Regions from separate parts of the Enterobacter sp. R4-368 genome, predicted to be linked through region 1. Evidence: predicted binding sites of a transcription regulator. Region 1 holds the regulator's gene; each other region holds the start of a gene.
The links. Region 1 encodes Fur, which represses iron uptake genes when iron is present. Its sites were predicted from a motif close to ATAATAATGAGAACNACTATCAA; they were not measured.
Positions count from the first base shown of each region.

Region 2: a site for Fur is predicted at 3,906-3,928, ahead of fes (enterochelin esterase). Genes of this name have one in related genera too.
Region 3: a site for Fur is predicted at 2,341-2,363, ahead of feoA (ferrous iron transporter A). Genes of this name have one in related genera too.
Region 4: a site for Fur is predicted at 1,732-1,754, ahead of sufA (Fe-S cluster assembly scaffold SufA). Genes of this name have one in related genera too.

Region 1 is NC_021500.1:4,495,085-4,500,713, forward strand. Features, by position in the region: gene chiP (chitoporin ChiP) at 1-415, shown strand, start outside; gene H650_RS20975 (beta-N-acetylhexosaminidase) at 461-3,115, shown strand; gene fur (ferric iron uptake transcriptional regulator) at 3,232-3,678, opposite strand; gene fldA (flavodoxin FldA) at 3,970-4,500, opposite strand; gene ybfE (LexA regulated protein) at 4,664-4,945, opposite strand; gene ybfF (esterase) at 5,078-5,629, opposite strand, start outside.
Region 2 is NC_021500.1:4,361,371-4,366,999, reverse strand. Features, by position in the region: gene entF (enterobactin non-ribosomal peptide synthetase EntF) at 1-2,396, opposite strand, end outside; gene H650_RS20350 (MbtH family protein) at 2,407-2,610, opposite strand; gene fes (enterochelin esterase) at 2,639-3,847, opposite strand; gene H650_RS20340 (TonB-dependent siderophore receptor) at 4,100-5,629, shown strand, end outside.
Region 3 is NC_021500.1:2,630,909-2,636,537, forward strand. Features, by position in the region: gene H650_RS12465 (Tex family protein) at 1-1,966, shown strand, start outside; gene feoA (ferrous iron transporter A) at 2,460-2,687, shown strand; gene feoB (Fe(2+) transporter permease subunit FeoB) at 2,721-5,039, shown strand; gene feoC ([Fe-S]-dependent transcriptional repressor FeoC) at 5,052-5,291, shown strand; gene bioH (pimeloyl-ACP methyl ester esterase BioH) at 5,288-5,629, opposite strand, start outside.
Region 4 is NC_021500.1:751,918-757,546, reverse strand. Features, by position in the region: gene H650_RS03420 (alpha/beta fold hydrolase) at 207-998, opposite strand; gene H650_RS03415 (Ecr family regulatory small membrane protein) at 1,159-1,302, opposite strand; gene sufA (Fe-S cluster assembly scaffold SufA) at 1,794-2,150, shown strand; gene sufB (Fe-S cluster assembly protein SufB) at 2,159-3,646, shown strand; gene sufC (Fe-S cluster assembly ATPase SufC) at 3,664-4,410, shown strand; gene sufD (Fe-S cluster assembly protein SufD) at 4,385-5,629, shown strand, end outside.

The sequences.
Region 1 (5,629 bases):
GACTTACGCTTCATCCAACGGTCGGCTGGATATCTGGTGGGATAACCGCTCTGACTTTAACGCCAACGGCGAAAAAGCGGTGTTCTTCGGTGCGATGTACGACCTGAAAAACTGGAACCTGCCGGGCTGGACGGTGGGCGCGTCTTACGCTTACGCCTGGGATGCGAAACCCGCAGATATGGCAACGCCAGATGCCTATTACGATCCGAACTACCGCCTGAAAGAGTCTTCTTACAGCCTCGATGCGATTTACACCCTGCAGGAAGGGCGTGCGAAAGGCACGATGTTCAAATTGCACTTCACCCAGTACGACAACCATTCCGACATCCCGAGCTACAGCGGCGGTTATGGCAACATCTTCCAGGATGAGCGCGATGTGAAGTTTATGGTTATCGCACCGTTTACCATTTTCTGATGAGCGCATGCCGGGTTCGGCCCGGCAAACTACAAGGAATACGTAATGAAAACAGTTCGTTTAAGTATGCTCGCCAGTGCCGTACTGGCGATGCTGGGCAGCACTGCGGCGCTGGCGAATCAGAGTACCGTGGATGCTATCAGCCAGTTTCATCTTAACTATGCGGTGAAAGATAATTTCGCCGCGCAACACGGCGTTGACTGCGCGAAACTCGGCGCCGATTGGGCTTCCTGCAACAAAGCGGTGATCACACTGACCAATAATGGCGACGCGGTAACCGACAAAGCGTGGGCCATCTATTTTCACAGCATTCGCCCGGTGCTGGAGGTAGCAAACGAGCAGTTCAAAGTAACCCACATTATGGGCGACCTGCATAAGCTGGAACCTACCGACAAATTCACCGGTTTCCCGGCCAGGCAGGCGATAGAGATCCCGATTATCAATGAATACTGGCAGCTGTTTATCACCGATGTGTTGCCGCGCTGGTACGTCACCGCCGACGGCGCGACGGCGAAAGTCATTGCCAATACGGACACGGAAGATTTATCCCGCTTCGTTACACCGCTTGATAATCAGTGGAAACGCACGCCGGACGACAAAAATATCCTGATGACTGCCGAGGCGCGCTTTGAGAAAAATAGTGATGTGAAAACGCTAAACCTCGCATCGCTACGTGGTCAGATTGTGCCAACACCGCAGCACGTTAACATCCACGGGCAGGATGTCGACCTGAGTAAGGGCGTGAAACTGGATCTCTCAGCTCTGAGTGCCGATGCACAGGATGCAGTGAAATCGCGTTTTGCATTGCTGGGGGTGAAAGAGGGCAGTTATCCGCTGCGGACTGAAATTGCCAGCAACGTCTTTAGCGGCGATGAGGCGGTTTCTGGCGCGTACCGTCTGCACATTGGCACGAAGGAAACCGTGGTGACCGGCTACGATCAGGCGGGCGTGTTCTACGGTTTGCAATCGCTGCTGTCGCTCGTTCCTGTTACGGGCGAGATGAAGATTGCCGCGCTTGAAGCGAAAGATGCGCCGCGTTTTGACTACCGCGGCATTCAGTTGGATGTCGGTCGCAACTTCCACAGTAAAGCGGCGGTGCTGCGTCTGTTGGATCAGATGTCGGCGTACAAACTCAACAAATTCCATTTCCATCTTACGGATGATGAAGGCTGGCGTATTGAGATCCCCGGCTTGCCGGAACTGACCGATATCGGCAGCAAACGTTGTCATGATTTGAGTGAGAAAACGTGCCTGTTGCCACAGCTGGGCTCCGGGCCGGATAGTAACAACAACGGCAGCGGCCACTTTAGCCGTGCGGATTACATCGAGATCCTCAAATACGCCAAAGCGCGACAGATTGAGGTGATCCCGGAAATCGATATGCCAGCTCATGCGCGTGCAGCGGTGATCGCGATGGAAGCGCGTTACGATCGCCTGATGAAAGCGGGCAAAGAGAAAGAGGCGAATCAATATCGTCTGCTGGATCCGACAGACACCTCGAACACCACCGGTGTGCAGTTCTATAACCGTACCGGCTATCTCAATCCGTGCCTTGATTCGTCGCGTAACTTTGTGGACAAAGTGATTGGCGAAATCCAGCAAATGCATAAAGAAGCCGGGCTGCCGCTGAATACCTGGCATTTTGGCGGTGACGAAGCGAAAAATATCTATCTGGGTACAGGCTATACGGATCAGAAAAAACCGGAAGCGGGCAAAGGCATTATCGATCAGAGCAATCAGGATAAGCCATGGGCGAAATCGCAAGCCTGCCAGGCGATGATCAAAGAGGGCAAAGTTGCCGATGTTGAACATCTCTCCAGCTATTTCGGCGTGGAAGTCAGCAAGCTGGTGAAAGCACACGGCATTGATACTATGCAGGCGTGGCAGGACGGTTTGAAAGATGCCAAAGACGCGTCGGTGTTCGCCACCGATCATGTCAATGTTAACTTCTGGGATACGCTCTACTGGGGCGGTTTTGACTCGGTGAATGACTGGGCGAATAAAGGTTTCCGTGTTGTCGTCTCCAATCCTGATTACGTGTATCTCGACTTCCCGAATGAGGTCAACCCGGCGGAAAGCGGCTATTACTGGGGCACGCGTTTTAGCGATGAACGTAAGATTTTCAGCTTCGCCCCGGACAACATGCCGCAGAACGCGGAAACCACGCTCGATCGCGATGGCAACCCGTTTAGCGCGAAGTCCGATAAACCGTGGCCGGGCGCGTATGGCCTTTCCGCGCAGCTGTGGAGCGAAGTGGTGCGCACCGATAAGCAGATGGAGTACATGATCTATCCACGTATGGTTTCGGTGGCTGAACGCGCATGGCATCGTGCGGGCTGGGAGCAGGATTACAAAGCCGGACGTGAATACAAAGGCGGCGTGACACATATGGTGGATGTGAAAGCGCTGGAACGTGACTGGCAACGCTTTGCGAACCTGTTAGGTCATCGCGAACTGGCGAAACTGGATAAGGCTGGGGTTCATTACCGCCTGCCAGTACCGGGCGCGCGCGTGGTCGGTGGAAAACTTGAAGCCAATACCAGCTTCCCTGGCATGGTGGTTGAGTTCTCAACCGACGGCGGCAAAAACTGGCAGCGCTACGACGATAAAGCGCGTCCGCAGGTGAGCGGGGAAGTGCAGGTGCGCACCGCCAGCCCGGACGGTAAACGCTTTAGCCGTGTCGATAGCGTAAAAGCGTAATGTGATGCAGCGATTAAACCCAGCGGCGCGAGCTTGCCGGGTTTTTTCTTTTATTGCCAATGTTGCAGGCAAAAAAAAGCCAACCGTCAGGCTGGCTTTTTAGGTTTCAAAAGCAGTTATTTCGCGTCGTGCGCGTGTTCATCTTCGCGGCAGTCACCTTCGGCGCAGTGGCCGTAAAGGTAAAGACTGTGGTTAGTCAGGCGAATGCCGTGTTTCGCGGCAATTTCACGCTGACGCGCTTCAATGGAGTCATCACTAAATTCAATCACCTTGCCGCAATCGAGGCAGATCAGGTGATCGTGGTGATGTTGCTGAGTCAGTTCAAAAACGGACTTGCCGCCTTCGAAGTTATGACGGGTCACAATCCCGGCGTCGTCGAACTGGTTCAGTACACGGTAAACCGTTGCCAGCCCGATCTCTTCGCCCATGTCGATCAGTCGTTTGTATAAATCTTCCGCACTGACATGATGGTTATCCGGTTCCTGAAGCACTTCAAGGATTTTTAACCGAGGAAGCGTGACTTTCAGGCCGGCCTTCTTTAATGCGGTATTGTTGTCAGTCATGCGGAATCTGTCCTGTTGCTATACGATTCACTTCCTTAGCGGAAGTTATAAGGAATGCACCTGGGGTAATGCGTCTCATTATAGAACTGCCATGGCTGGATGAAAACTGCAAGCCCTCAAGTAAAGTAAGCTTATAAAACGTGGTGTCGCCAGCAAAGTCCTTTGCGACGGCACCCAGTTTAGCAGGGCTCATTGTACAGCGATGGAGAAAAAAGTTAAAAATTTGTAGCAATTATTTCCATTGCTTTTATCTATTAATACGGCGTAACCCACAGATTACGCCGTAGAAAATCAGGCGTTAATGATATCGTCCAGGTGCAGCTCTTCACGAACCTGTTTTACCCATTTCTGTACGCGTTCTGCGGTCATCTCGGGTTGACGGTCTTCGTCAATCGCCAGGCCAACGAAGTGGTCGTCATCCGCGAGACCTTTAGAGGCTTCAAAATGGTAGCCCGCGGTCGGCCAGTGGCCAACGATGGTCGCGCCGCGCGGTTCGATGATATCGCGAATGGTGCCCAGCGCATCGCAGAAGTATTCCGCGTAATCTTCCTGGTCGCCACAGCCGAACAGCGCAACTAATTTACCGTTAAAGTCGATCTCTTCCAGCGTCGGGAAAAAGTCATCCCAGTCGCACTGCGCTTCACCATAGTACCAGGTAGGAATGCCGAGCAACAGAATGTCATACCCTTCGATATCTTCTTTGCTGCTCTTGGCAATGTCATGTACGTCGGCAACGTCTTTACCAAGCTGACTCTGAATCATTTTCGCGATGTTTTCGGTGTTACCGGTGTCGCTGCCGAAGAAAATGCCTGTAATTGCCATGAGTAAAATAACCTCTTGAAACTTAATGAGTATGGTGGTGGCGCTACGCCCACAGATAAGGGCAATCATAGCAGAACAGGGAAGCACGCGGAAACTGCTATCGCGTCGGACTGCACTGTATGACACATGAAAGTGTTATTTCGATGATGTTTCGGAGGATTCGCTAGCCGCGCAATGCTTTCAGCTGCGCCAGCAGCATCTCTTCGATAAGCTCGCTGCGGCTCATATCTCGCGCTTCTGCCAGCTCGTTTAACGCATCGACGGCTTCCACGTTGAGTTTTAATTCGACACGCTTAAGCCCACGAACTTTATCGCGTTTTAGCTGATTGCGTTTATTGATGCGCAACTGTTCATCGCGCGAGAGCGGGTTTGTCTTCGGCCGTCCCGGGCGACGCTCATTCGCGAACAGATCTAGTGTCGTACGGTCCGTTTGTTCTTTAGCCATGGTCTAAACATACTACGGGAAAAACAAGCAATCGGGCGGCGCGCCCGGGCTGAATAGCGCGCCATCATACATCAGCACAACGGACACGCCAACGACCGGGCGCGTTGAAACGACCAGTCGCCGCCTTTTTAATCAATTTGTCTTTTCAGCGAGATAGCGACGGATAGCGCGCAAAACCGCATCGGGTTTCTCGGCATGTACCCAATGACCTGCACCTGCAATCACATGTGCTCGCGCCTGCGGGAACTGCGCCAGCAGCGCGTCACGGTAGGCTTCAGTGACGTAAGGGGAGTTTCCCCCGCGAACAAACAGGGCCGGTTTATGCCATGCAGGAATCGTTTCCCAGCCGACAATATGCGGGTATTGATCCCATAACACCGGCACATTGAAACGCCATGCGCCGTCGACAAAGGATTTCAGCAGGAACTGAATGACACCTTCTTCATTTATATGTTCGCGCATCAGGGCAGCGGCTTGCTGGCGAGTGGATGCCCCGGCATCGCTCACCGCATTGATGGCGGCAAAAATTTCGTCATGGCGTCGCACCTGGTAATCCACTGGTGCAATATCAATCGCCACCAGTTGATCAATACGCTCCGGCGCAAGCGCTGTTAACGCCATCACCGCTTTACCACCCATGGAGTGGCCAATAAAGGTCGCTTTATCAAGCTGATGGGCATCCAG
Region 2 (5,629 bases), 130 kb from region 1:
GCCACGCCCGGCGGCACCGGACGCATCATCGCATCCAGAATGCGCAGCCCGGTGTTCCAGACCGGGAAACCAATCGGCACGCTGTTGCCGCGTACACCCGCCAGCGCTTCGCCATAAGCCGGATACCAGCTCACATCCACAGCCGCTTCCGTCGGGCCGTATAAATTATGCAGCGGCGCGCCAGTCAGCTGCTGCCATTCGCGACAGAGCTCGGCAGGCAGCGCTTCGCCACTACAGAACACCTGTTTTAGCGTGCGGCAACTGCGCTTTGCGCTTTCCGGCGTGAGTGAGGCGACAAACGCGGCCAACATAGACGGCACAAAATGCGTGGTGGTCACGCCGTAATGGGTAAAGAAGTCCTGCAACGCTTGTGGATCGCGGTGCGCATCCGGTTCCGCCATTACCAGCTTTGCCCCGGCGATAAACGGCCACCAGAACTCCCACACCGACACGTCAAAACTGCACGGCGTTTTCTGCGCCACCACATCCTGCGCGGTGAGCGGGTAGCTTTCCTGCATCCACAGCAGACGGTTGACGATAGCGGTTTGCCCGACCATCACCCCTTTTGGCCGCCCGGTGGAGCCGGAGGTGAAAATGATGTACGCGGTATGCTCCGGACGCGCCAGATTGAGCGCGTCGCTGCCGTGGGTTTCCAGCGGGGCTTCGTAGCAAAAATGACGAAGCGCGGGAATATCGGCAAAGCGCGCCCGTTGGTTCTGCGCAGTGATCAGCAGACGCGGTTTGGCATCGTCGAGCATCATTTTCAGCCGCTCGTCCGGGTAACCGGTATCCAGCGGTAGCCAGGCGGCACCTGCTTCGACAATGCCGTGTAGCGCCAGCGTCAGGAACACCGAGCGCGGCAGCGCCACCGCCACGCTGTCGCCGGGCTGAACACCAAGCTGGCGAAGCTGGTGCGCCAGCGCCACAACCTGCTCGCGCATTTCGCGATAGCTAAATTGCCACTGCGCATCTGCCAGCGCGGGGGCATCCGGCGTTTTCGCCGCCTGCGCGGCAACCAACGCGCTTAAGGTGGTAGTCGGCAGTATCTTGCCGGTATCGTTAATGTCTGCCAGCCGCTGCGCTTCTGGCGATAAGAGCAGCTCAGCATCACCGCAGCGCAGATGTGGATTTTCGGCAAACTGCCTGAGCAGATGCGCCAGCCGCCCGACGTGTGTTTTTAAGGTGGATTCATCATAACGGCTGCGGTTCGCCAGCACTTCCAGCGATAACCCACCCTCTTCGTGCGGGAAGAGAGCGATTTCCAGATCGTTCACGGGGCCGGTCGCCAGCGTGTGCGTGGTGCCTTTAATGCCATCAACATCCAGCAGATAATCAAACATTTTGACGTTAAATACCGGGCCGAACAGCGGCTCGTCGCCCGCTGCACGCCCGACGTCACGCACAATTTGCTCGGCGTCATAACGCTGGTGGCGACGCATCGCTTTCAGGCTGCCTGCAAGCGTTGTCGCCAGCGCGGAGAGCGTTTGAGTACCATCCAGATGAATGCCCAGCGGCAGTACGTTGAGCACCGGCCCGGTAGCGGTTAACGCCGCCGAGCCCATGCGGCGCATAAAGATAAACCCGGCGGCATAGTCGGTGCGTCCGCATAGCCGACCAAGCCACAGTGCGGCCAGCGCCAGCGCCAGATCGGCGGGTGAATGGTGGCTAAAAGCCTGGGTTACGCGGCGAAATGCCCCGGCCTCCATCGCCACGTTGAGACGTAAAATATCGGTTGTTGCCGCGCGCCCCGGCAGTGGCGTGTCGGAAAGGGAGACCGGAGAGGGTAACGCGCTGCGCTGCTGCGCCCAAAAAGCGCGGTCACGCGGCCAGGCATCGCTTTCACGGTAGCGCTGATACTCTTCCACCACCCCGGCAAACGGCGTAAAGGGCGATGCCGGTGTTGACTCACCGCGTCGCCATGCGCTGTAAATGGCGGCAATCTGGCGGGTAATTGCCGGAAAACTGAAGCCATCAACCAGTAAATGGTGATAACGCTGATACCAGTACCAGTGCTGCTCGCCCACGCGTAACAGTTGGTGGCAAACCAGCGGATTACCACTCTCCACGCGCAGGTTTTGCGCCAGGTCGGCCTGCATTATCTGTAATGCAGCAACGTGCGGTTGGCGGCTGTCACGCAGATCGACGATCGCCGGCAGGGCAAAGACATGAGCCTCGTCGACCCACTGCCACACTTCGCCGTTCTCCTCTTCAAAGCGCATACGCAGCATATCGGCCTGCGACAAACCGCTGGCAATCGCCTGTGCCAGCAGCGCGGCGTCGATATCGCCCTTCAGTTCAACATAGTGCGCCACGCTCCAGGCGTTGGGCAGCGTGGAGAGTTTTTCCGCCATCCAGATCCCCGGCTGTGCGGCGACCAGCGGTAAACGTTGGGTCATTTTCCGCTCCTCATTGCGCATGGTGCGCCGGGGTTAATGTTTGCCAGTTTGCCGCCAGCCAGGCGTTGCAGTCGTCCTGCGGTTGCGGCTCGCACACCACGTTCCAGCCTGCGGGAAGCGCGCACTGCGCGGGCCACAGGCTGAACTGCCGCCGGGTATTTTGCAGAATATAAAATTGCCCTTGCGGGTTATCGAAGGGGTTGGTGAATTCCATAGCAAACTCCTGTCGTAGAAAGGTGCGTTTAACGGGCGCGGGTAAGCGGCTGCCAGAGGGTGATAAGCCCGGAGGTCAGCCCGCCGCGCCAGCAAAGCGCATCGTGTCCGCCGTCAACCTGACGCCAGAAAACCGACTGCTGTGTGCGTTGTAACAGGGGAAAAAGCGCCTCGTTGGCGCGAAAAATCAGCGGTTCGCGCACCCCGGCCTCCAGCACAATGCGCAGGCCTTGCGGGTTCAACTCACCATTTTTAAGGTGTTCGATAATGATGCCGTCACGCTCGCCGCCGCGATGCGGCCACCAGAACGATCCGGACTGGCTCAACACGCAGCCAAACCGCTGCGGCCAGTGCAGCGCGGCATAAAGTGACGACAGGCCGCCAAAACTCTGCCCGGCCACCACGGTGCGATCCGCGCTGTCGCTGAACGGCGCAATGGCACGGACCTGCGGTAATAACTCGTCCTGTACCGCCAGCCAGAAATCGGCATTGCACGGCAGCTCCAGGCTGCGGTGGGCGTTATCAATCACATCAATCAGCACATACACCGCCTCCGGCAATTGCCCGGTGTTGGTCAATGCAGCCAGCGCAGGCCATACCGGCATACTTTGCGCCCAAAACTGCCCGTCGAGCAGGATCGCCAGCGGGCGTTCAGCGCTATGGCTGTTGCCGGTAGTGTAAACCCAGACGCGGCGCGTGTTGTTCAGGCGCGTACTGCGCCACAGGTGTTGCGGTTCGTTGAATGGCGTATCCGTTTCGCGCCAGCCAGGCTGTAACGGTGCATCGGGCATTTCCAGCGCCGAAACGGGATGGCCACGCCCGCCGCGCCAGCTTTGCGGATTGAGCGGATCGGCAATTGCGCGCGGCAATAGTTTTCGCCAGCCTTCGCGCAGCGCGGTGCGATCCGGCGGCGTAAGCGTGAAAACGTCGGCGGCGAAATCGTCGCTGTTTTGCGAAGGAATCAAGCAGTAGCTGCCGCGCCAGCTGGCGGCAAGCGTGGTTTTCCAGTACCAGACATCGGTTCCGGCAATGCGCGTCAGCGATTGCGGCGTCGATTTTTGATGGTGATCGGTCACGCCGGTAATGTAGATCCACACCTGGCGCACGCGGGAGGTTGCTTCTGTCCCGGCGGGATCGCGCCACCAGAAAGTGACCTCATAATTTCCCTGCGCGTTTTTGACCCATTCGGGCCCCTGTTTCGACTCCCACCAGGCATCACTTCCCGTTGTTGGCGTCACGGCTTTCACCTCAAATATGCTGTGGAAATTTTTGCTTGCAGATCAAAAAATATCGATAATATTATTGATAATTATTTTCATTTGCAATAGCGTGTTGGCGCGCTGTGGGAAGCGCGTCTTTCACTTAAAACGGCCGCCGTGGGCGAATTTTCTCAGGAGTGAGCGCCTCGCTACGAGCTGGCTTCATCATGCCGCCTCCTCTCCCCTGGGAAAGGAATTGCCGGGGATGCGGCGACGAAATGCAGGTAAAAAATGAATAACAAAATCAAATCCCTGGCCGTTCTGGTCAATCTGGGGATCTACGGCGTTGCTGTGCCAGCGTTGGCGGCAGAAACCCGCACCGCTTCTGGCGAAGAGACGATTGTTGTCACAGCTGAGCAGCAAAATTTGCAGGCACCGGGCGTTTCCACCATCACGGCAGACGAAATTCGTAAGAACCCGCCTTCCCGTGATGTCTCCGAAATTATCCGTACCATGCCCGGCGTGAACTTAACCGGTAACGCCACCAGCGGTCAGCGCGGGAACAACCGCCAGATCGACATACGCGGCATGGGCCCGGAGAACACGCTGATTCTGGTGGATGGCAAACCGGTCACCAGCCGTAACTCCGTGCGTCTTGGCTGGCGCGGCGAGCGCGACAGCCGGGGCGACACCAACTGGGTGCCGCCGGAGATGATCGAGCGTATCGAAGTGATTCGCGGCCCGGCGGCGGCGCGCTACGGTAACGGCGCGGCGGGCGGTGTGGTGAATATCATCACCAAAAAAGAGAATACTGGCGAATGGCACGGCTCGTGGAATACCTATTTCAACGCGCCGGAACACAAAGATGAAGGGTCAACCAAACGCACCAACTTCAGCCTGAGCGGCCCGCTCGGTGGCGATGTTAGCTTCCGCCTGTACGGCAACCTCGCCAAAACCCAGGCCGACGCGCAGGACATCAACAAAGATCACCAGTCGGAACGCACCGGCACTTACGCCAACACCGTCGTTGCCGGCCGTGAAGGTTCAATCAACAAAGACATTACCGGCGTCGTGCGCTGGGATTTTGCCCCGATGCAGGCGCTGGAGTTGCAGGCCGGTTACAGCCGCCAGGGCAACCTCTACGCGGGCGATACGCAGAACACCAACAACGACAGCAGTACCAATAACTACGTCAATGAAAACTATGGCAAAGAGACCAACCGTCTCTATCGCCAGAACTACTCGGCGACGTGGACCGGCGGCTGGGATAATGGCGTCACCACCAGCAACTGGGTGCGTTATGAACACACCCGTAACTCACGCATCCCGGAAGGGCTGGCGGGCGGTACGGAAGGCCTGTTCAACGCGCAAAAATTCTCTGATATCGACTACAGCGATCTGTTGCTGCACAGCGAAGCGAGCGTACCGTTTGAACTGCTGTTCAAGCAGAACCTGACGCTCGGCGCCGAGTGGGATCACCAGAGCATGAAAGATTCCACCTCGAATACCCAGACCTTTATGGGTGGCAATATTCCGGGTTACAGCAGCACCGGCCGTAGTCCCTACTCCAATGCCGATATCTTCTCGGTGTTTGCCGAAGACAACATTGAGCTGACCGACAGCACCATGCTCACTCCGGCGCTGCGCTTTGATCACCACACGATTGTTGGCAACAACTGGAGCCCGTCGCTGAACTTGTCTCAGGGCCTCGGCGACGATTTCACCCTGAAAATGGGCATCGCCCGCGCGTACAAAGCACCAAGCCTGTACCAGACCAACCCGAACTACATTCTCTACAGCCGTGGTCAGGGTTGCTACGCG
Region 3 (5,629 bases), 1.9 Mb from region 1:
GCTGGCAGATTCCCTCTGGAATGACCCGTCGCAAGATCCGGAAACGCTGGCCGCAACGTTTGTCGATGCCGACAAAGGCGTCGCCGACAGCAAAGCGGCACTGGATGGCGCGCGCTATATCCTGATGGAACGCTTCGCGGAAGATGCCGCGTTGCTGGCAAAAGTGCGTGACTATTTGTGGAAAAACGCCCATCTCGTCTCCACCGTGGTTAGCGGCAAAGAGGATGAAGGCGCGAAATTCCGCGACTATTTCGATCATCACGAACCGATTTCGACTGTCCCTTCGCACCGCGCGCTGGCGATGTTTCGCGGGCGTAACGAAGGTGTGCTGCAACTGGCGCTGAACGCCGATCCGCAGTTTGATGAGCCGCCAAAAGAGAGCCACTGCGAGCAAATTATTATCGACCACCTCGGCCTGCGCCTGAACAACGCGCCAGCGGACAGCTGGCGTAAAGGCGTGGTGAGCTGGACGTGGCGTATCAAAGTGTTGATGCATCTGGAAACGGAGCTGATGGGCACCGTGCGCGAACGCGCGGAAGACGAAGCCATCAATGTTTTCGCCCGTAACCTGCAAGATCTGCTGATGGCCGCCCCTGCCGGGCTGCGCGCCACGATGGGTCTTGATCCGGGTTTGCGTACCGGTGTGAAAGTCGCAGTGGTGGATGCCACCGGCAAACTGGTCGCCACCGACACGATCTATCCGCATACCGGGCAAGCGGCAAAAGCGGCGGTAGCCGTCGCAGCGCTGTGTGAAAAACACAATGTTGAACTGGTGGCGATTGGTAACGGCACCGCCTCGCGCGAAACAGAACGCTTCTACCTCGATGTGCAGAAACAGTTTCCGAACGTGACCGCGCAGAAAGTGATTGTCAGCGAAGCGGGCGCATCGGTTTATTCCGCTTCCGAACTGGCGGCGCTCGAATTCCCGGATCTGGATGTTTCACTGCGCGGTGCGGTCTCTATTGCCCGCCGCTTACAAGATCCGCTGGCGGAGCTGGTGAAAATCGATCCGAAATCTATCGGTGTCGGCCAGTACCAGCACGATGTCAGCCAGACGCAACTGGCGCGCAAACTGGATGCAGTTGTGGAGGATTGCGTGAACGCTGTTGGCGTCGACCTGAATACCGCCTCTGTGCCGCTGCTGACGCGCGTCGCCGGTTTAACCCGCATGATGGCGCAGAATATTGTCGCCTGGCGCGATGAAAATGGTCAGTTCCAGAACCGCCAGCAGTTGCTGAAAGTGAGCCGTCTGGGGCCGAAAGCCTTTGAGCAGTGCGCGGGCTTCCTGCGTATTAACCACGGCGACAACCCGCTGGACGCCTCCACCGTTCACCCGGAAACCTACCCGGTGGTTGAACGTATTCTGGCGGCAACCGAGCAGTCACTGCGCGATCTGATGGGCAATAGCGCGGAGTTGCGCAAGCTGAAAGCCAGCGATTTTACCGATGAGCAGTTTGGTGTGCCGACTGTTACCGACATTATCAAAGAGCTGGAAAAACCAGGCCGCGATCCGCGTCCGGAGTTTAAAACCGCGACCTTTGCCGAAGGCGTGGAAACGATGAATGACCTGCTACCGGGCATGGTGCTTGAAGGCGCGGTCACCAACGTGACGAACTTTGGCGCCTTCGTTGATATCGGCGTGCATCAGGATGGTCTGGTGCATATTTCATCGCTGGCGGATAAGTTCGTCGAAGATCCGCATACCGTGGTGAAAGCGGGCGATATCGTGAAGGTCAAAGTGCTGGAAGTGGATTTACAGCGCAAACGAATCGCGTTGACCATGCGTCTGGACGAGCAGCCAGGCGAGACCAATTCCCGTCGAGGGAGTGGTAACACGAGCAATCGCGATAACGCGAACCGCAACGCGGCTCGTCCGGCGAAAGCGCCACGCGGTCGCGACAACCAGCCAGGCGGCAACAGTGCAATGATGGATGCACTCGCTGCGGCAATGGGTAAAAAACGTTAATCTTTACCCCTCCCTTCACCGGGAGGGGTATTTTTTGCAAACACGTTCGAAAAAGTCCAGATTAAATCTGTCAAATGATGAACGAAAAGCAATTAACTTGTTATTTCAGCTGTTATTTACTATTCAAAATTATTAACTAATCACTGCCTGTATTTAATTACACAATCGGCATCGGCGTTATTTTCCTTGCGCGGCGCATATTACAAACATTAAACGCGAATTAACTTTGTAAAATAAAAATTACCTTTTTAGCCTGGCGGTAATATTTTCTCGTTTTGCGCTGGTAATACACAACCCAACAAATTTTTGAGCTACGTCAAAAGAGAATCAAATTCTCATTTCTGCCCCCGGCAAACGCATTTTTATGATTGATGATAAAAACTATTCTCATTATCATTGGATCAGTAGATTATTTCTCCACTCCTTCGATGATGAACAGTGCGCCAGACGGCGCGTGGAAACTCTTGGCTCGCAGCGTAAATAAGTAGGCTCTATGCAATTCTCTCCAGACAGTGCGTGGAAAATTACCGGTTTCTCCCAAGAAATAAGTCCGGCCTGGCGACAGAAACTTCTGTCATTAGGGATGTTGCCCGGCTCCTCTTTTAATGTGGTGCGCGTCGCCCCTTTGGGTGACCCTATTCATATTGAAACCCGCCGCGTTAATTTAGTGTTACGGAAAAAAGATCTCGCGTTCCTTGAACTGGAAGCGGTATCTCGTTAATCAGCCAGTTGTTACAAAGAGTGCTAAGTAAAAATGAAAAAATTGACCATTGGCTTAATTGGTAACCCTAATTCTGGCAAGACAACGTTATTTAATCAGCTCACCGGCGCACGTCAGCGGGTGGGAAACTGGTCCGGCGTAACCGTTGAGCGCAAAGAGGGACAGTTCAACACGACCGACCACCAGGTGACGCTGGTCGATCTTCCCGGCACCTATTCGCTCACTACCATTTCCGCGCAAACGTCGCTCGATGAGCAAATCGCCTGCCACTACATTTTAAGCGGTGACGCCGATCTGGTGATCAACGTGGTCGATGCCTCCAATCTTGAGCGCAACCTTTACCTGACGCTGCAATTGCTGGAGCTGGGCGTGCCGTGCATTATCGCCCTCAACATGCTGGATATCGCGGAAAAACAGAAAGTCCGTATTGATATCGATGGTCTTGCCGCGCGCCTTGGCTGCCCGGTAATCCCGCTGGTTTCCACGCGTGGTCGCGGGATTGAAGCGCTAAAAATGGCTGTCGATCGTCACCAACACAACGACAACGTTGAACTGGTGCATTACGCCCAACCCCTTTCCCGCGAAGCAGACGCGCTGGCGCAGCAAATGGCCGATGATGTGCCGTTGCAGCAACGTCGCTGGATGGGCCTGCAAATGCTGGAAGGTGATATCTACAGCCGCGCCAATTCTGGCGTAAACGAACAGCAACTGGCTGCCTCGCTCGCTCGCCTGGGAGCGGAAATGGACGACCCTGCGTTGCATATTGCTGATGCGCGTTATCAATCGATTGCGGCGATTTGCGATACCGTCAGCAACACGCTCACCGCTGAGCCAAGCCAGTTCACCGCCGCGGTTGATCGCATCATCATTAACCGCTTTTTAGGGTTGCCGATCTTTTTGTTCGTCATGTATCTGATGTTCCTGTTCGCGATTAACATCGGCGGCGCGTTCCAGCCGATTTTCGACGCAGGTTCAGTCGCGATCTTCATTCACGGTATTCAGTGGCTGGGTTATACGCTGCACTTCCCGGAATGGCTGACCGTATTCCTCGCACAAGGGCTTGGTGGCGGCGTGAATACCGTGCTGCCGCTGGTGCCGCAGCTCGGCATGATGTACCTGTTTATGTCTTTTCTTGAGGACTCCGGTTATATGGCGCGCGCCGCGTTTGTGATGGATCGTCTGATGCAATCGCTGGGGCTGCCGGGCAAATCTTTCGTACCGCTGATTGTCGGTTTCGGCTGTAACGTACCGTCAGTGATGGGCGCACGTACATTAGACGCGCCGCGTGAGCGCTTGATAACCATCATGATGGCGCCGTTTATGTCCTGTGGTGCGCGTCTGGCCATTTTCGCAGTTTTCGCTGCCGCCTTTTTCGGCCAGCAAGGAGCGCTCACCGTCTTCTCGCTGTATGTGATTGGTATCGTGATGGCGATCCTTACCGGACTGGTGCTGAAACATACGCTGCTGCGCGGCGAAGCATCGCCGTTTGTGATGGAACTGCCGGTGTATCACGTGCCGCATCTGAAAAGCCTGTTGCTGCAAACCTGGCAGCGTCTGAAAGGCTTTGTCATCCGCGCGGGTAAAGTGATTATCATCGTCAGCATTTTCCTCAGCGCGATGAACAGCTTCTCGCTGGATGGTCGTACCGTACACAAAATTGATGAATCTGCACTGGCCTCAGTCAGCCGCGTCTTTACCCCGCTGCTGGAGCCGATTGGCGTGCATGGTGACCACTGGCAAGCCACCGTGGGTCTTGTCACGGGAGCAATGGCGAAAGAGGTGGTCGTCGGTACGCTGAACTCACTTTACACCGCGGAAAATATTGAGCAGGAAGCCTTTAACCCGGCGGAATTCAGCCTGACGGGTGAGCTGATTGCCGCTCTGGAAGATACGGCGAAAAGCGTGAAAGAGACGTTTAGCCTGAGCGTACTGGCTAACCCAATCGAAGCCAGCAAAGGCGATGGCGAAATGGCGACCGGTACCATGGGCGTAATGAGCGAAAAATTCGGCAGTGCGGCAGCCGCTTACAGCTACCTGATTTTTGTGCTGCTTTACGTACCGTGTATCACCGCGATGGGCGCTATCGCCCGCGAATCCAGCCGTGGCTGGATGGGCTTCTCGGTGCTGTGGGGGCTGAATATCGCTTACTCGCTCGCCACGCTCTTTTACCAGACGGCGACCTTCAGCGAGCACCCGGTCTACAGCCTGACCTGTATTCTGGCGGTTCTGCTGTTTAACGTGGTGGTAATTAGCGCCCTTCGTCGCGCCAGAAGCCGGGTGGATGTCAGCCTGCTGGCAACGCGTAAAACCGTCGCCAGCTGCTGCGACAGCCCGGCGGGCGATTGTCACTAAGGAACAACAACGATGGCGTCGTTAATTGAAGTGCGTGATTTGTTGGCATTGCAAGGCCGGATGGAGGCTCAGCAACTGAGCGCCGCGCTGCATACGCCGCGCGCGATGATCGACGCCATGCTCGCTCGCATGGAAGCCATGGGTAAAGCCGTGCGTATTCAGGAAGAGGCTACCGGTTGTTTAACCGGTAGCTGCAAGCAGTGCCCGGAAGGGAAAAGCGCCTGCTCTCGCGAGTGGTGGGCGCTGCGTTAAACAAGCCTGGCTTTCAGCGCCAGCAACGCCTCGCAGAACGCGGCAGGATGGGAAACAAACGGCGCATGTGCCGCTTTCGGGAAAATCAACGACTCGCTCTGCGGCCACATATCATCCAGTAACGGAACGATTTTACGCGGCACCAGTCCGTCAAGACGGCCATACATACGTAAAAACGGCAGCGTCAGTCCACTCAGTGCTTCGCGTAAATCTACCGTTTTTAAAATCTCCAGCCCGCCGTTCAGCACTTCCGTTGGCGGCATCGGAAGCGACAACACCGCGTTTTTCAGCTCGCGCGCATCCTGCCTTGCAGTTTCGGTGCCGAGCGTCTGCAATGC
Region 4 (5,629 bases), 1.3 Mb from region 1:
GAGGTATTGAAGGTGTATTCAGGATGCGTTTAAAAATAGATGGCCAAACATAAAAATATAATGACAGTTTTATGACAGTAATAACCTGGTCTCGAATAACAAGAAGAACGAACGGGAAACGTATTTCCCGTCCGGTTAATTAAAGGGTTAGCAATAGACTATCGCCGGGTGGGCTAATTACCTGGCTTTCGCAATGTAATGAGGGATCAACAATGTTGTTTCATGAAATCGACGATCAATTGTGAAACACATTCAGGATTTTCCCGGTTACTGATATGCGCCGCATTTGGAATCAGCGTGAATTGACAACCTAATGCTTCAGCCATCTGTCGCCCTTCCACGGGCGGGCGCGGCAGATCCAGTTCACCAGTTGCCACATGCGCCGGACAAGCCACAGAATCCAGAATGGTCATCCGATCTGGTCGACCGAAAATCAATTTACCGAGCGGCACAATACTGCTGCGAAGTTGCTCAGCAGAAAGTGAGGAAAGATAAGCGGTGAGTTGCTGAACATCTGCGGGCGCGGCAAACTGCGAATAAAATTGACCGACGATATAGTCGAGTAACTCCGGGGGAAGGGTGCCAGTCGCATCGATGGCGTTGAGCATCGCGAAATAACGCTCTCGCGCCAGATCGGTTTCATCGCCGATAAAGGTATCAAATAACATCATCGCCTTAACCCGCGCAGGTGCGGCGGCAGCGAGTTCTGCTCCCCACATTCCACCAACCGACAAGCCGACCACGGCAAACTGGTCGATATTGAGCGAATCCATTAAAGCCAAATGGTCTGCAGCAATATCGGCCAGAGAGGAGGGGGAGCCTGGCAACGCGGGGGATTCGCCATGTCCCCACAAATCTGGCGCTATCACACGAAAGTGCTGGCTGAGCGTTTCAATTTGCGGCGACCACATCGATTTATCAAACAAATAGCTGTGGCCCAACAGCACGGGAAAACCCGTTCCGCTATCTAAATAAGACATCATTGGTTTTGCATTCATCAATACTCTCCTTGTTTGATGGCTCAGCGACGTGAGCGCATTTTCAAAAAAACGAAGATAACTGACTTCATCTGAGAAATGAGGGAGTAATTTCTTATTTTTTGAACGTTTTTTCTTATCCCAGTGCCATTTTCGCTAGAGCGGCCAGAACACCATAACCTCACTCCGGCGTGGAGATAGTTGGGTAAAGCAAGGTTTCCAGGAAGCTGGCTACTATCCATAGCGTTTCGCTGAAAATTGACCATAACCCCACCACCAGAACCACCACCGCGAGCAGTAACAAAATCAACGCTGTTTTATCCATAACTTGCTCAAATGTGGTAAAAAATCCTCGCTTTCGGACACTCATTCCAGCATCCAGTTCAACTTTTTACTATGACTATTTTGCCGTCGACGTGCGGCCTATTGATATCACTGGAGATTAATTTAATAACGCAAAGCGCCGAAGTTTGGGTTATGCGTCTAAGACGCCGTTATGCGCAAAGATAATGTTTTGATAAGCGGGTCACTTTTTACAGTAAAAAATACCGAAACCCTATCTCAATAATAGGCATTGGCTATACATCTTTTCGTTTTCATCTCTTACTCGCCGCTGTGCCCGCTAAAGTCATTATTTATCAATTTATTAAACAAATTTTCACTTACCTGTAAAGCCTTTGCGCAGAGTCTATGCTTATACCATGTGCCGAAAAAAGGGGCTTGTGGGGAATAACCCTTCGGAAAAGAGGTTGAAGTGATAATCATTATCACTAACATAGCATTATGAACCTTTGATCTGCTGATGTGAGGTAAACGATGGAATCATTTAATCCGCAAGATTTTACGTGGCGGGGGCTAACCATGACACCCGCTGCTGCAGAACATATCCGTGCGCTGGCCAGTAAGCAGGCCGGCGTGCTCGGCGTACGGCTGGGTATCAAGCAGACGGGTTGCGCAGGTTTTGGCTATGTACTCGATACCGTGACGGAGCCGAACGAAGACGATTTGCTTTACGAATCTGACGGCGCACGCCTTTACGTACCGCTGCAAGCGATGCCGTTTATCGACGGCACCGAAGTGGATTACGTGCGTGAAGGTTTAAATCAGATCTTCAAATTTCATAACCCGAAAGCCCAGCACGAATGCGGCTGTGGCGAAAGTTTCGGGGTATAGGCGGTACTATGTCTCGTAATACTGAAGCAACTGACGATGTTAAAATCTGGACCGGCGGCAACCTCAATTATAAAGAGGGCTTTTTTACCCGGTTGAGCACCGACGAGCTGGCAAAAGGCATCAATGAAGATGTCGTGCGGGCCATTTCAGCGAAACGCAACGAGCCAGATTGGATGCTCGAATTCCGCCTGAACGCCTTCCGCGCGTGGCTGGAGATGGAAGAACCGCACTGGCTGAAAGCGCAGTACGAAAAACTGGATTATCAGGATTACAGTTACTACTCCGCACCGTCCTGTGGCAATTGCGACGACACGTGCGCCTCGCAGCCCGGTGCGGTGCAACAGACCGGTGCAAATGCCTGGCTGACGGAAGAGGTCGAAGAGGCCTTTAACCAGCTTGGCGTTCCGGTACGCGAAGGTAAAGACGTGGCGGTCGACGCCATTTTTGACTCCGTCTCGGTGGCAACGACGTACCGGGAAAAATTGTCGGAGCAAGGGATCATCTTCTGCTCGTTCGGCGAGGCGATCCATGACCACCCGGAACTGGTTAAAAAATACCTCGGAACGGTGGTGCCTTCCAATGACAACTTTTTCGCCGCGCTTAACGCCGCCGTCGCCTCTGACGGAACGTTTATCTATATCCCGAAAGGCGTGCGTTGCCCGATGGAACTGTCGACCTATTTCCGCATTAACGCGGAAAAAACCGGCCAGTTCGAGCGCACCATTCTGGTGGCGGATGAAGGAAGCTACGTCAGCTATATCGAAGGATGTTCCGCACCAGTGCGCGACAGCTATCAACTGCACGCGGCAGTGGTGGAAGTGATCATCCACAAAGACGCGGAAGTGAAATACTCCACGGTGCAGAACTGGTTCCCGGGGGATAACAACACCGGCGGCATTCTCAACTTTGTGACCAAGCGTGCGCTGTGCGAAGGCGAAAACAGCAAGATGTCGTGGACGCAATCTGAGACGGGCTCGGCCATCACCTGGAAATACCCGAGCTGCATTCTGCGCGGCGATAACTCGATCGGTGAGTTCTTCTCCGTCGCGCTGACCAGCGGGCATCAGCAGGCGGATACCGGCACCAAGATGATCCATATCGGCAAGAACACCAAATCGACGATTATTTCCAAAGGGATCTCCGCCGGACACAGCCAGAACAGCTATCGCGGGCTGGTGAAAATCATGCCGACAGCGACCAATGCCCGTAATTTCACCCAGTGCGACTCGATGCTGATTGGCCCGGATTGCGGGGCGCACACCTTCCCGTATGTCGAGTGCCGTAATAACAGCGCGCAGCTTGAGCATGAAGCCACGACATCGCGTATTGGTGAAGACCAGCTCTTCTACTGTCTGCAACGCGGGATCAGTGAAGACGATGCCATTTCCATGATCGTCAACGGCTTCTGTAAAGACGTTTTCTCTGAACTGCCGCTGGAGTTTGCCGTTGAAGCGCAAAAACTGCTGGCTATCAGCCTTGAACACAGCGTCGGTTAAGAATTAAAGGATAAGAAATGTTAAGTATTAAAGACTTGCAGGTAAGCGTTGAAGATAAAGAGATCCTGCGCGGCCTGAGCCTGGACGTGCGTCCTGGTGAAGTCCACGCGATTATGGGGCCGAACGGTTCCGGGAAAAGTACGCTTTCCGCGACGCTGGCCGGACGTGAAGATTACGAAGTGGTAGGTGGCAGCGTCGAGTTTAAAGGCAAAGATTTGCTGGAGCTTTCGCCGGAAGAGCGTGCCGGTGAAGGGGTGTTTATGGCGTTCCAGTATCCGGTAGAGATCCCAGGGGTCAGTAACCAGTTTTTCCTGCAAACGGCGCTTAATGCGGTGCGTGAATATCGCGGCGAAGAGGCGCTGGATCGCTTTGACTTCCAGGATCTAATGGAAGAAAAAATTAAGCTTCTGAAAATGCCGGAAGATCTGCTTACCCGTTCGGTCAATGTCGGTTTCTCCGGCGGTGAGAAAAAACGTAACGACATCCTGCAGATGGCGGTGCTGGAACCCGATCTGTGCATTCTGGATGAAACGGACTCCGGTCTTGATATTGATGCGCTGAAAATTGTTGCCGAAGGGGTGAATGCACTGCGTGACGAAAAACGCGCATTTATCATTGTTACGCACTACCAGCGGATCCTGGATTACATCAAACCGGATTTTGTACACGTGTTGTATCAGGGGCGCATCGTGAAATCCGGTGATTTCACGCTGGTTAAGCAACTGGAGGAGCAGGGCTATGGCTGGCTTACCGAACAGCAGTAACGCGCTGCAACAGTGGCATCATCTGTTTGAAACGCAGGGCGGTGCGCGTTCTGAATCGGCGCAGCAGCATCTGCAGCAAATGCTGCGTTTAGGGTTGCCGACACGCAAACATGAAAACTGGAAATACACGCCGCTGGAAGGCTTACTGAACAGCCAGTTTGTGAGTACCTCTGGCACGATTGGTGCCGGGCAGCGCGATACGCTGGCATTGCCGGTGGATGCCGTACGACTGGTGTTTGTCGATGGTCAGTTTAACGCGGCGCTGAGCGATGACACCGCGGGTTCTGGTTTTGAGGTCAAATTTGCCGATGTGCGGGAGGCGCTGCCTGCGCCGGTGCAGCCGGAAGTGTTCCTGCATCTGACAGAAAGCCTGGCGCAGAGCGTGACCTGGATTCAGGTAGCGCGTAACCAGCGTCCTGCTAAACCGTTGCTGCTTATGCATATTACTCAAGGGCTGGCGGGCGACGAGATGAATACCGCCCATTATCGCCACCATCTTGAGCTTGCCCAGGGGGCGGAAGCGACAATTTACGAACATTACGTCAGCCTGAACGATGCGCGCCACTTTACGGGCTCACGCCTGACGATGAATGTGGCGGCGAATGCGCACCTGCACCACGTCAAACTGGCGTTTGAAAATCCGCAAAGCTACCACTTTGCGCACAATGACATCTTGCTTGCGGCGGATGCGGCGGCAGATAGCCACAGTTTCCTGCTCGGCGGCGCGGTGTTGCGCCACAACACCAGCACGCAACTTAATGGCGAAAACACGCAGTTGCGCATCAACAGCCTGGCGATGCCGGTGAAAGCGGAAGTGTGCGATACCCGCACCTGGCTTGAGCATAATCAGGGCTACTGCAACAGCCGCCAGCTACATAAAACCATCGTCAGCGATAAAGGCCGCGCGGTGTTTAATGGCCTGATCAAAGTTGCGCAACATGCCATCAAAACCGACGGGCAGATGACCAATAATAATCTGTTGCTCGGACGCCTGGCGGAGGTGGATACCAAGCCACAACTGGAAATTTATGCCGATGATGTGAAATGCAGCCACGGTGCGACGGTAGGCCGCATTGATGATGAACAGATGTTTTATTTGCGCTCGCGCGGCATCAATCAACAGGCGGCGCAACAGATGATAATCCATGCTTTCGCGGCTGAACTGACGGAAGCCATTAGCGACGAAGCATTGAAACAACAGGTTCTGGCGCGTATCAGC